DNA from 2 places in the Alkalimonas delamerensis genome. Region 2 is predicted to be linked to the other one. Evidence: riboswitches for the same ligand, from Rfam matches in the RefSeq annotation. Region 2 holds a riboswitch; the other holds the start of a gene.
What was found. A riboswitch is a leader RNA that binds a small molecule or an ion and turns the genes downstream of it on or off. The one in region 2 is predicted to bind thiamine pyrophosphate.
Positions count from the first base shown of each region.

Region 1: linked by a shared signal. The riboswitch ahead of Q3O59_RS00265 (TonB-dependent receptor) and the one ahead of thiC (phosphomethylpyrimidine synthase ThiC) in region 2 are both predicted to bind thiamine pyrophosphate.

Region 1 is NZ_JAUZVY010000001.1:58,725-62,898, reverse strand. It holds gene Q3O59_RS00270 (YkoF family thiamine/hydroxymethylpyrimidine-binding protein) at 1-181, opposite strand, end outside; gene Q3O59_RS00265 (TonB-dependent receptor) at 192-2,270, opposite strand; TPP riboswitch at 2,303-2,407, opposite strand; gene Q3O59_RS00260 (hypothetical protein) at 3,920-4,174, shown strand, end outside.
Region 2 is NZ_JAUZVY010000002.1:573,020-577,193, forward strand. It holds gene sbcB (exodeoxyribonuclease I) at 1-1,196, shown strand, start outside; gene Q3O59_RS07055 (DUF4282 domain-containing protein) at 1,255-1,500, opposite strand; TPP riboswitch at 1,666-1,786, shown strand; gene thiC (phosphomethylpyrimidine synthase ThiC) at 1,914-3,734, shown strand; gene thiE (thiamine phosphate synthase) at 3,721-4,174, shown strand, end outside.

The DNA of each region.
Region 1 (4,174 bases), on a different contig from region 2:
AGCGCATGCAGCGCTGCAAGGCCGCCATCACCGCATCGTAGTCGCCAAAAATCTGAGTGCTCATGGTATTGGTGACGATGTGCAGTTCCGGCTCTTGCTGCAAGCGGCCAATAAAGGCCTTAATCGGGCCAATGTAGTCATCGGCCAACGGGTATTTGCTGATTTCTACCGACAGTTGCATGGCGCACTCCTTAGAATTGATAACTGGCACTTAAACCAATGCGACGCGGCTCACCCCACTGCTGGTAGGTATGGGGAGCGTACTCGTCGCGCGGGTCATTGCCAAAGAAAAAGCCCCGTACACCATAGTCCTGATCAAAGGCATTGCGCAACCAAAGAGCGAATTGCCAGTGCTCAAGCTGATAGCTCAGCCGCAGATTGACCAACTCCGAGCTCTCAGACTTCGCATTATGGCCATCGGAGTAATAAAAGCTGCTTTTGCCCTGCACGCTGGCTTGCAAGGTGAGCTGGTCCGTCAAGAACCAGTCGCCCGCTAGCTGGTAGGTAAAGCGCGGCGCATGGGCCTGATCCCGGCCGGTCATATCCAGTTCGGACTGAGTGATGTAAGGCCCCAGTTTGGATTTCAGCAAGCCCGCATTCAGATGCAGCGTAAAGCTCGGATGCAGCACAATCCGGTTTTCCATCTCCAGGCCATAGTTGCGCCCACGACCGGCATTGTCGATAAAGCCAGCAAACTCCGGCCCTAAATCCGGGTTCAACCAGCCTTTGACTTGCATGTCATCACGCCACATATGAAAGACCGCCACCCGGGTGACCAGACTGCCATCGGCGGCAACGCCTTTTACCCCAAACTCGGCATTGACCAGGGTTTCCGGCTTAAAGGTCGCTTGTTGCAGCAAGGCTTCCAGGCCATCGTCACCGGCTCTGGACAGCGCCTCGCCATTGACCCCACCGACCTTGTAGCCGCGCGACAGCAAAGTGTATATCATCGCCTGATCGCTGGCCTGGAAATTCAGGCTGATCTTGCCGCCCCACATGGTATGGCTTTGATCGATGCTGATGCCACCACTGTCACGGTATTCATCCTGATAGCGCTCGATCCGCCCACCAACCACCAGAGTGGTTTGCGCCGAAATCGGCGTACTGGTCTCGCCATAGGCCGCCAGGTTATCGCGCTGCAGACGGTTGTCAAAGGCACGCAAGCGCGAGCCAGAGCGCCGATCCCGCTGCAGGGTCAGATCGCGGCCACTGACGTAAAAACCGAGCACCCAATCGGTGGCATCAACCAGGCGGCCTTGCTCATCCGACACCAGGCGGTAGTCCAGTGTCCATTGCTCACGAGTGCGCTGGTAGCGATCAAAGGCTGAGTACTCCCAGCCAGGCCGGATACCAACAAAAGCCCAATCTTCATCAAAGCTGTAATCCGAGTCGGCACTCAGCCAGCTGAGCTGCCACATCAAGTCTGCTCCGACAAAGCCGCTGTAGTCGTTTCTTAGCGCCAGTGCTTTGCTGCGCAGCCGATCCTGACCTGGTTCATCCGACAAGGTGGTACGGTTTTTATCCAACGAAAAGGCATCGTAGCCGTTGTTTTGCTCAATAAAGTGGCCAATCAGCTGCCACTGCGAGGCATCGCTCTGGCGAAACAGCAAGCGGGTGCGTGCCGTAAGCTCGTCAATGTCGTTGGTATCTTTGCGGCCCAGGTGGGTGTTTTCGATAAAGCCATCGGATGCTTGCTTGTCCAGCGTCAGGCTATAAGCCAGCTGCTCGCTGAGGGCATCGCTGAGCATGCCACTTAACTGCCAGCTGTTGTAATTGGCCAGGCTGGCACTGAGCGCACCTTCGCGCTGAAAGCCCGGCTGCTTCGAAGACAAGTTCAGCATGCCGGCCATGGCGTTGGTGCCAAAGCGGGTGGCCTCGGGACCGCGAAACACTTCCAACTGCTCGGCATGGGCAATGCTGCTGATGCCAAGACCAGAGTAGTCGATGCCATCAATCAGCACCCCGACTGAAGGGTTGATCACATCAATAAATTCGCTGCGCTCACCGATGCCCCGTACCTGCACAAAGCGGGCGCGCGAAGCGCCAGCAGCAAAGTTGACATTGGCCAGTTGCCGCAGCACATCGTCCAGGTGCTGGGCCGAGTTGCGCTCCATATCCTGCTCGGAAACGACCGCTATGCTGCCGGCAATGTTCTGCACCGACAAACGACGAAAATCGCCCTGCACTTCCAAACGTTCAATGGACTCTTCGGCAACAGTGGTAAAGGAGGCAAGAATACAAGCGGCAACAACGGAATAACGACAGCGCATGGTGATCTCCGGTAAGGGATCATCCGCGCAAAAGGAGTCAGCAACACCATCCCTCCGCCGGCATGATCCGGATCAGGTTCTTGGGGTTCGCTTAGCAGCATCTCAGCACTCTTTCGAGCACACCCCCTGGTAGGCGCGCAGTGTAACGATTTTCGTGCCAGCTGGCAATCCTGCTAGCACACAAGAGAAAAAACACAGAATTTAACTTGACATCATTAAAATTAACAACAATGATTAAATTGCGCGCAAAACACACAATAATTCTACTTTAAGTATACATGAGGATACTTCCAATGAAACAACTTAGCAGGATTGCTTTGTGTCTACCGCTTTTACTGCTCAATATTGAGCATACCCCGGACACCAATGTCTATGAACAACTTAACGAGCCATCATCATTGATTAGTGTTGGCTGGGGTTGGCGCCTGACATTGAATACTGCAGATGCAAGCCAACAATGCGAGTCACCATGGGGCGGTGATATGGTTACATGTGGTCAACAACCACCTGGCTGGGATCCAATTTGGCCTGACCCATGGGACGATCCATGTCGCTATGGTTGTAATGATAATTCTGATGGTGGCGGTGGCGGTTCTGGACCAACGCAGCCATCTGAGCCAACACCACCAAATGATTATAGACCTGTTAGCTATGAAAGATGCATAGCGGACGCGGGGAATGATAAAGAGCACTGCCAGTACTTAGCCGGCTCTGTAGCTGTACTGACCACTGCACTGTGTACTGGTTTTACATTTCCCCCAGCAGTAGCAGCATGTATTGCTGTTGCGACTGCGGGGGGACTTTGGGAAGCCAGAAATTGTGGTATTAGATACAATGAGCATGTATACGAATGCAGTACACTATTTGCGTCCCATGGAGGTGGATCTGGCGGTGGACATTGCGGCCCATATGGATGTACTGCAATACCATGAGTGCTGATTATTGTGTATGACAAGCATCATAATCTGCTCTAGAAATTATGAAGTAAATATGTACTGGGAAGCTGCTATTGTGTCACTTCCCAGTATAACAGCTTTAACTAACTTACTTTCAATCAGACAAATAACTTGAAGCGGGTTTGAAATGACAGATTCAATCAAACGTACAATTAGAAATGGGAAGCGTACTACTATTTCACTGCTTACTTTGCTAACGTTCACAATTTATTTTCTTGAGTACTATTTCTTAGGATCTATTGGAGTTAGCTTTTTCTCACCATCGATAGGCTCATTTGCTCTAATCATGCTAACAGCAAGTAGCTTCTTCTACTACCTCGAAAAAGCTGCAGCAATGATTAAGTAGAAAGCTCTACAAATGGTAAAAACAATACCTTCAATTGTATGGGCTAGCTACTTGTCACTCAGCCCCCCAATACAATCAGAATTTAACATTGCATCAGATAATGGATGTACGACATGAAAAAAACTCATTTGTGGACGATAGGCTGCTTATCCGTCATAGGTGTGACTTTCGTTTTCTTACACGACTTAACAACTGCCTCAGATCAAGATGCTACAGTGGTACCATATAAGGGGCAACTCAATCCCGCGGTTTATTCAGCTAAAACTGCCCCTTTATCATCGCAGAAAGAGGCAGTTCATGATTCTTTCTGTGAAAACTTCGAGTCGTTAAAAGCTGAGCTGGCAGAGATGCATCGAGAGATGCAGCAAGCCGAAGCCAGGTTGTATGATTCCTTAATACAGGCCAATATTTCCATTCAGGGAAAAAACACGATCTACCATGCGGCAGGTTTTTCGGTCAGTGATTTCCGCATCAAGCGGGTCGGCTTTGCCCCCAATAACATCACTCACTTTGCCTTTGAGGGTAGACCAGAACAACTGCCCCCAAGGGTGGATTATCAAGTGATGTTAGCACTAGCCAACGCAGACTACGCCACCATCTTT
Region 2 (4,174 bases):
TTATCGGCAAAATTCTGCAACGTTTCAGCGAGCCCGGCAGCTGCGTGCTTGGCTACAACAGCATTCGGTTTGACGATGAAGTGACCCGCCACAGCCTGTACCGCAACTTTTACGAGCCTTATGGCCGCGAGTGGCAACAGGGCAACAGCCGCTGGGATTTGCTGGATGTGGTGCGTGCTTGCTATGCGCTGCGCCCGGAGGGTATTGAATGGCCACTCAAGGACGATGGCACGCCCAGCTTTAAACTGGAAGACCTGGCCAAAGCCAATCAGCTGGCCCATGAGCAGGCGCACGATGCGCTGTCCGATGTCTATGCCACCATAGCGCTGGCAAAACTTGTGCGTGACAAACAGCCGCGTTTGTTTCAGTTTCTGTTTGAGCACCGGAAAAAGCAGGCCCTTGGTAAGTACATCAATCTGGCCAACCAAACCCCTTTGGTGCATGTGTCCGGAAAATTCCCGGCCAGTCAGGGTTGTGTCAGTTGGGTGGTACCACTGGCGTTTCATCCAACCAATAAAAATGCACTGATTGTCTGGAATCTGCAGGCCGACCCAAGCCCTTTGCTTGAACTCGATTGCGACCAGCTGCGCGATAAGCTCTACACCAAAACCGCCGATTTAGCCGAAGGCGAAGAACGGCTGGGCCTGAAACTGATTCATCTGAACAAATGCCCGGTGCTGGCACCGGCGAAAACCTTATCCGAGCAGCGGGCCGATGCCCTGGGTATTGATCGCAGCAAGTGCCGGGCACATTTGAATTGGCTGCTGGCCAACCCGCAGGTACAGCCAAAAGCAGAACAGGTGTTTGCACAAGCCGAAGCCTTCCCGCAAGAGACCAACCCGGATTATCAACTGTATCAGGGCTTTTTGGCCGATGCCGATAAGCAAAAAATGATGGCGTTGCACCAGCTTAGTCCGCAGCAGCTGGAAGTGCAGGCGCCGGTTTTTAGTGACGAACGTTTGAATCAACTGCTGTTTCGCTACCGGGCGCGCAACTACCCCGCCAGTTTGAATGAGCAGGAGATGCTGCAATGGCAGCAGTATTGCGTGGATCGCTTAACCGATGGGCTGGATGCACCGCCACTGACTCTGGAGGCTTTTCATCAGCAACTGGAGCAGGCCGCTCAGCAGCATCAACACGATGAGCGGGCGATGCGGATTTTAAAAGCTTTGTACCATTACGCCGAGCAACTGTAAGTTTATAGGCACTTCGATGATTAGGTGGCAGCGAAGACTGCCTCGCTGCCTGAAACCATTACATCGGTTGATCTTTCTCTGCCACTTTGCGCAGATTCTCATGAATTTTAAACAGCACAATCAATAATTCACACCAAATCCGTACCCCAATGGCCCCAAAAATCAGGATACCCAGGCCAGCAAAGAAGCTGGTGGTAAACATCGTACCCAGTCCACTCACCACCACCCCAACTAAAAGCAGCCAATACACAAAGGTGATAATTTTAGGGGTGAGCATCGAATCAAAAAATAAAACCTGATTCATCGATAATTCCTTCTGTTGTTATTGTTTCAGATTGACTTCATAGCTGAGTGCCGATGAAGCACTTAGTAACCATATGACAACACAACGAAAAAGCAAGAACCTTGCATGGAAATTGACCAGCGATGCTGAAACTGGCTTCTTACGATAACTTCGGTATATACTAACAACCACTTGTCGGAGTGCCCTGACGGTTGCGAAGCAATCGAAAGAGCTGAGATCGCTGATGCGAGATCCGTGGAACCTGATTCAGGCTAATACCTGCGAAGGGAACAAGATGCGCTGCACCGTCCTGCTGGTTGGGATCCCTGCTGCCGCGCCTGGTGTATCCGGCTGTGTCTCAGCCTGCTGCCCCGCCTTTGTTCACCCACTCCAGACAAGCAACCTCAACCGATATCGGAACCCAGGAGCTTGCTATGTCAGAGAATTCAAACCCAGTATCCAAGCGCGAACAACGCGCCCGTGCCCAGGCTTACATTCGTCAGCTGCAAGGCGAAACCTTCCCCAACTCCGTACGGCGGTATTTGCAAGGCGAGCGTCCGGATATCAAAGTCCCGGTGCGATCCATTCAGCTGCATCCCAGTAAGAACAAAGACGGCAGCCTCGTCGAAAATCCACCGCTGAATGTCTACGATACCTCCGGTCCTTATGGCGATCCGGAGCAAAAACTCGATGTACTGAAGGGCCTACCGAAGCTAAGACTGGATTGGATCAAAGCGCGGGCGGATGTGGAAGCCTCCCCGCTGCCACCCTATCAGGAGATAGCACTGGATGAATGGCACACCGAATTTACCCACCAGCCCCTGCGCGCCAAAGCCGGCAAAACAGTAACCCAGCTCCACTACGCCCGGGCCGGCATCATTACGCCTGAGATGGAGTATATTGCGCTGCGCGAGAACATGGGCCGCAGCGCTGAAGCGCAAGACGATGGCATGCGCCGCCATACGGGCAACAGCTTTGGCGCCCGCACGCCCAAAGTGATTACTGCTGAGTTTGTGCGCGAAGAAGTGGCCGCTGGGCGCGCCATTATTCCGGCCAACATCAATCACCCGGAAGCCGAACCGATGATCATTGGCCGAAACTTCAAAGTGAAAGTCAACGCCAACATTGGCAATTCCTCGGTCACTTCCAGCATTGAAGAGGAAGTGGAAAAGCTGGTCTGGGCCACCCGTTGGGGTGCCGATACGGTGATGGATCTCTCCACTGGCCGGCGTATTCACCAAACCCGCGACTGGATTTTACGCAACAGCCCAGTGCCGATTGGCACAGTGCCGATTTATCAGGCGCTGGAAAAAGTCAAAGGCGATGTCAGTCAGCTGAACTGGCAGGTGTTTAAAGACACTCTAGTGGAGCAAGCAGAACAAGGGGTGGATTACTTCACCATTCATGCCGGTGTTCTACAGGAGTACGTTGGGCTGACCGCCAGCCGGGTGACAGGCATCGTCTCGCGCGGTGGCGCCATCATGGCGCAGTGGTGCCGCATCTTTAACCGGCAAAGTTTCTTGTACGAGCACTTCGAAGAAATCTGTCAGCTGTGCGCGGCCTACGACATTTCGTTGTCGCTTGGCGATGGCCTTCGCCCTGGCAGCATTGCCGATGCCAACGACGAAGCCCAGTTTGCCGAGCTTCGCACCCTGGGTGAGCTGACCAAAATCGCCTGGCGCTACGATGTGCAGGTGATGATTGAAGGCCCGGGCCATGTGCCGATGCAACTGATTGAAGAAAACATGACCGAGCAGCTCAAGCACTGCCATGAAGCGCCTTTTTACACCTTAGGGCCGCTGACCACCGACATCGCCCCTGGCTACGACCATATTACTTCTGGCATCGGTGCTGCGATGATTGGCTGGTATGGCTGCGCCATGCTCTGCTACGTCACGCCCAAAGAGCACCTGGGCTTGCCGAATAAAGAAGACGTCAAGCAAGGCTTGATTGCCTACACCATTGCTGCCCATGCCGCTGATTTGGCCAAGGGCCACCCGGCTGCGCAGCTGCGGGATAATGCCTTGTCCAAAGCCCGTTACGAATTTCGCTGGCTGGATCAGTACAACCTGTCGCTGGATCCCTTCACCGCCAAAGCCTACCACGATGAAACGCTTGGGCATGAAGGCGCTGAAACCGATGAGTTTTGTTCGATGTGCGGACCCAAGTTCTGCTCGATGCGGCTGAATCAGCAAATTGCCAACGAATCAACAGAGCAAGCTCAGACTGCGGAGTTAAAGGATGCGCAAAACTAACATCGGCCGGCTGCCTGATTTGGGTCTGGCAGCAAGCCCTAATCTGCGCAGATCCAGCCAGCATAGGCCCATTGTCTGGAGCATTGCAGCATCGGACTCCGGCGGTGGTGCCGGCATTCAGGCCGATGTGCTGACACTGCACGATCTTGGCTGTCATGGCTGCACCGTGCTCAGCGCCATCACCGCCCAAAATTCGTTGGCGGTAGCGGCGACAGAACCGGTTTCGACCGCCATGTTGCAACAGCAGTTGACGGCACTGGCTGAGGATCTGCCGCCACAGGCCATCAAGCTGGGCTTACTGCCGGATGCGGCGGGCATTGCGCTTCTGGCCGACTGGTTGCAAGCCTTCAAGGCAAAGCACTCTGTTCTGGTGGTCGCCGATCCGGTGTTTGGCAGCAGCAGCGGCAGCCAGTGGCATGACGATGCCTTATTGGATGCCT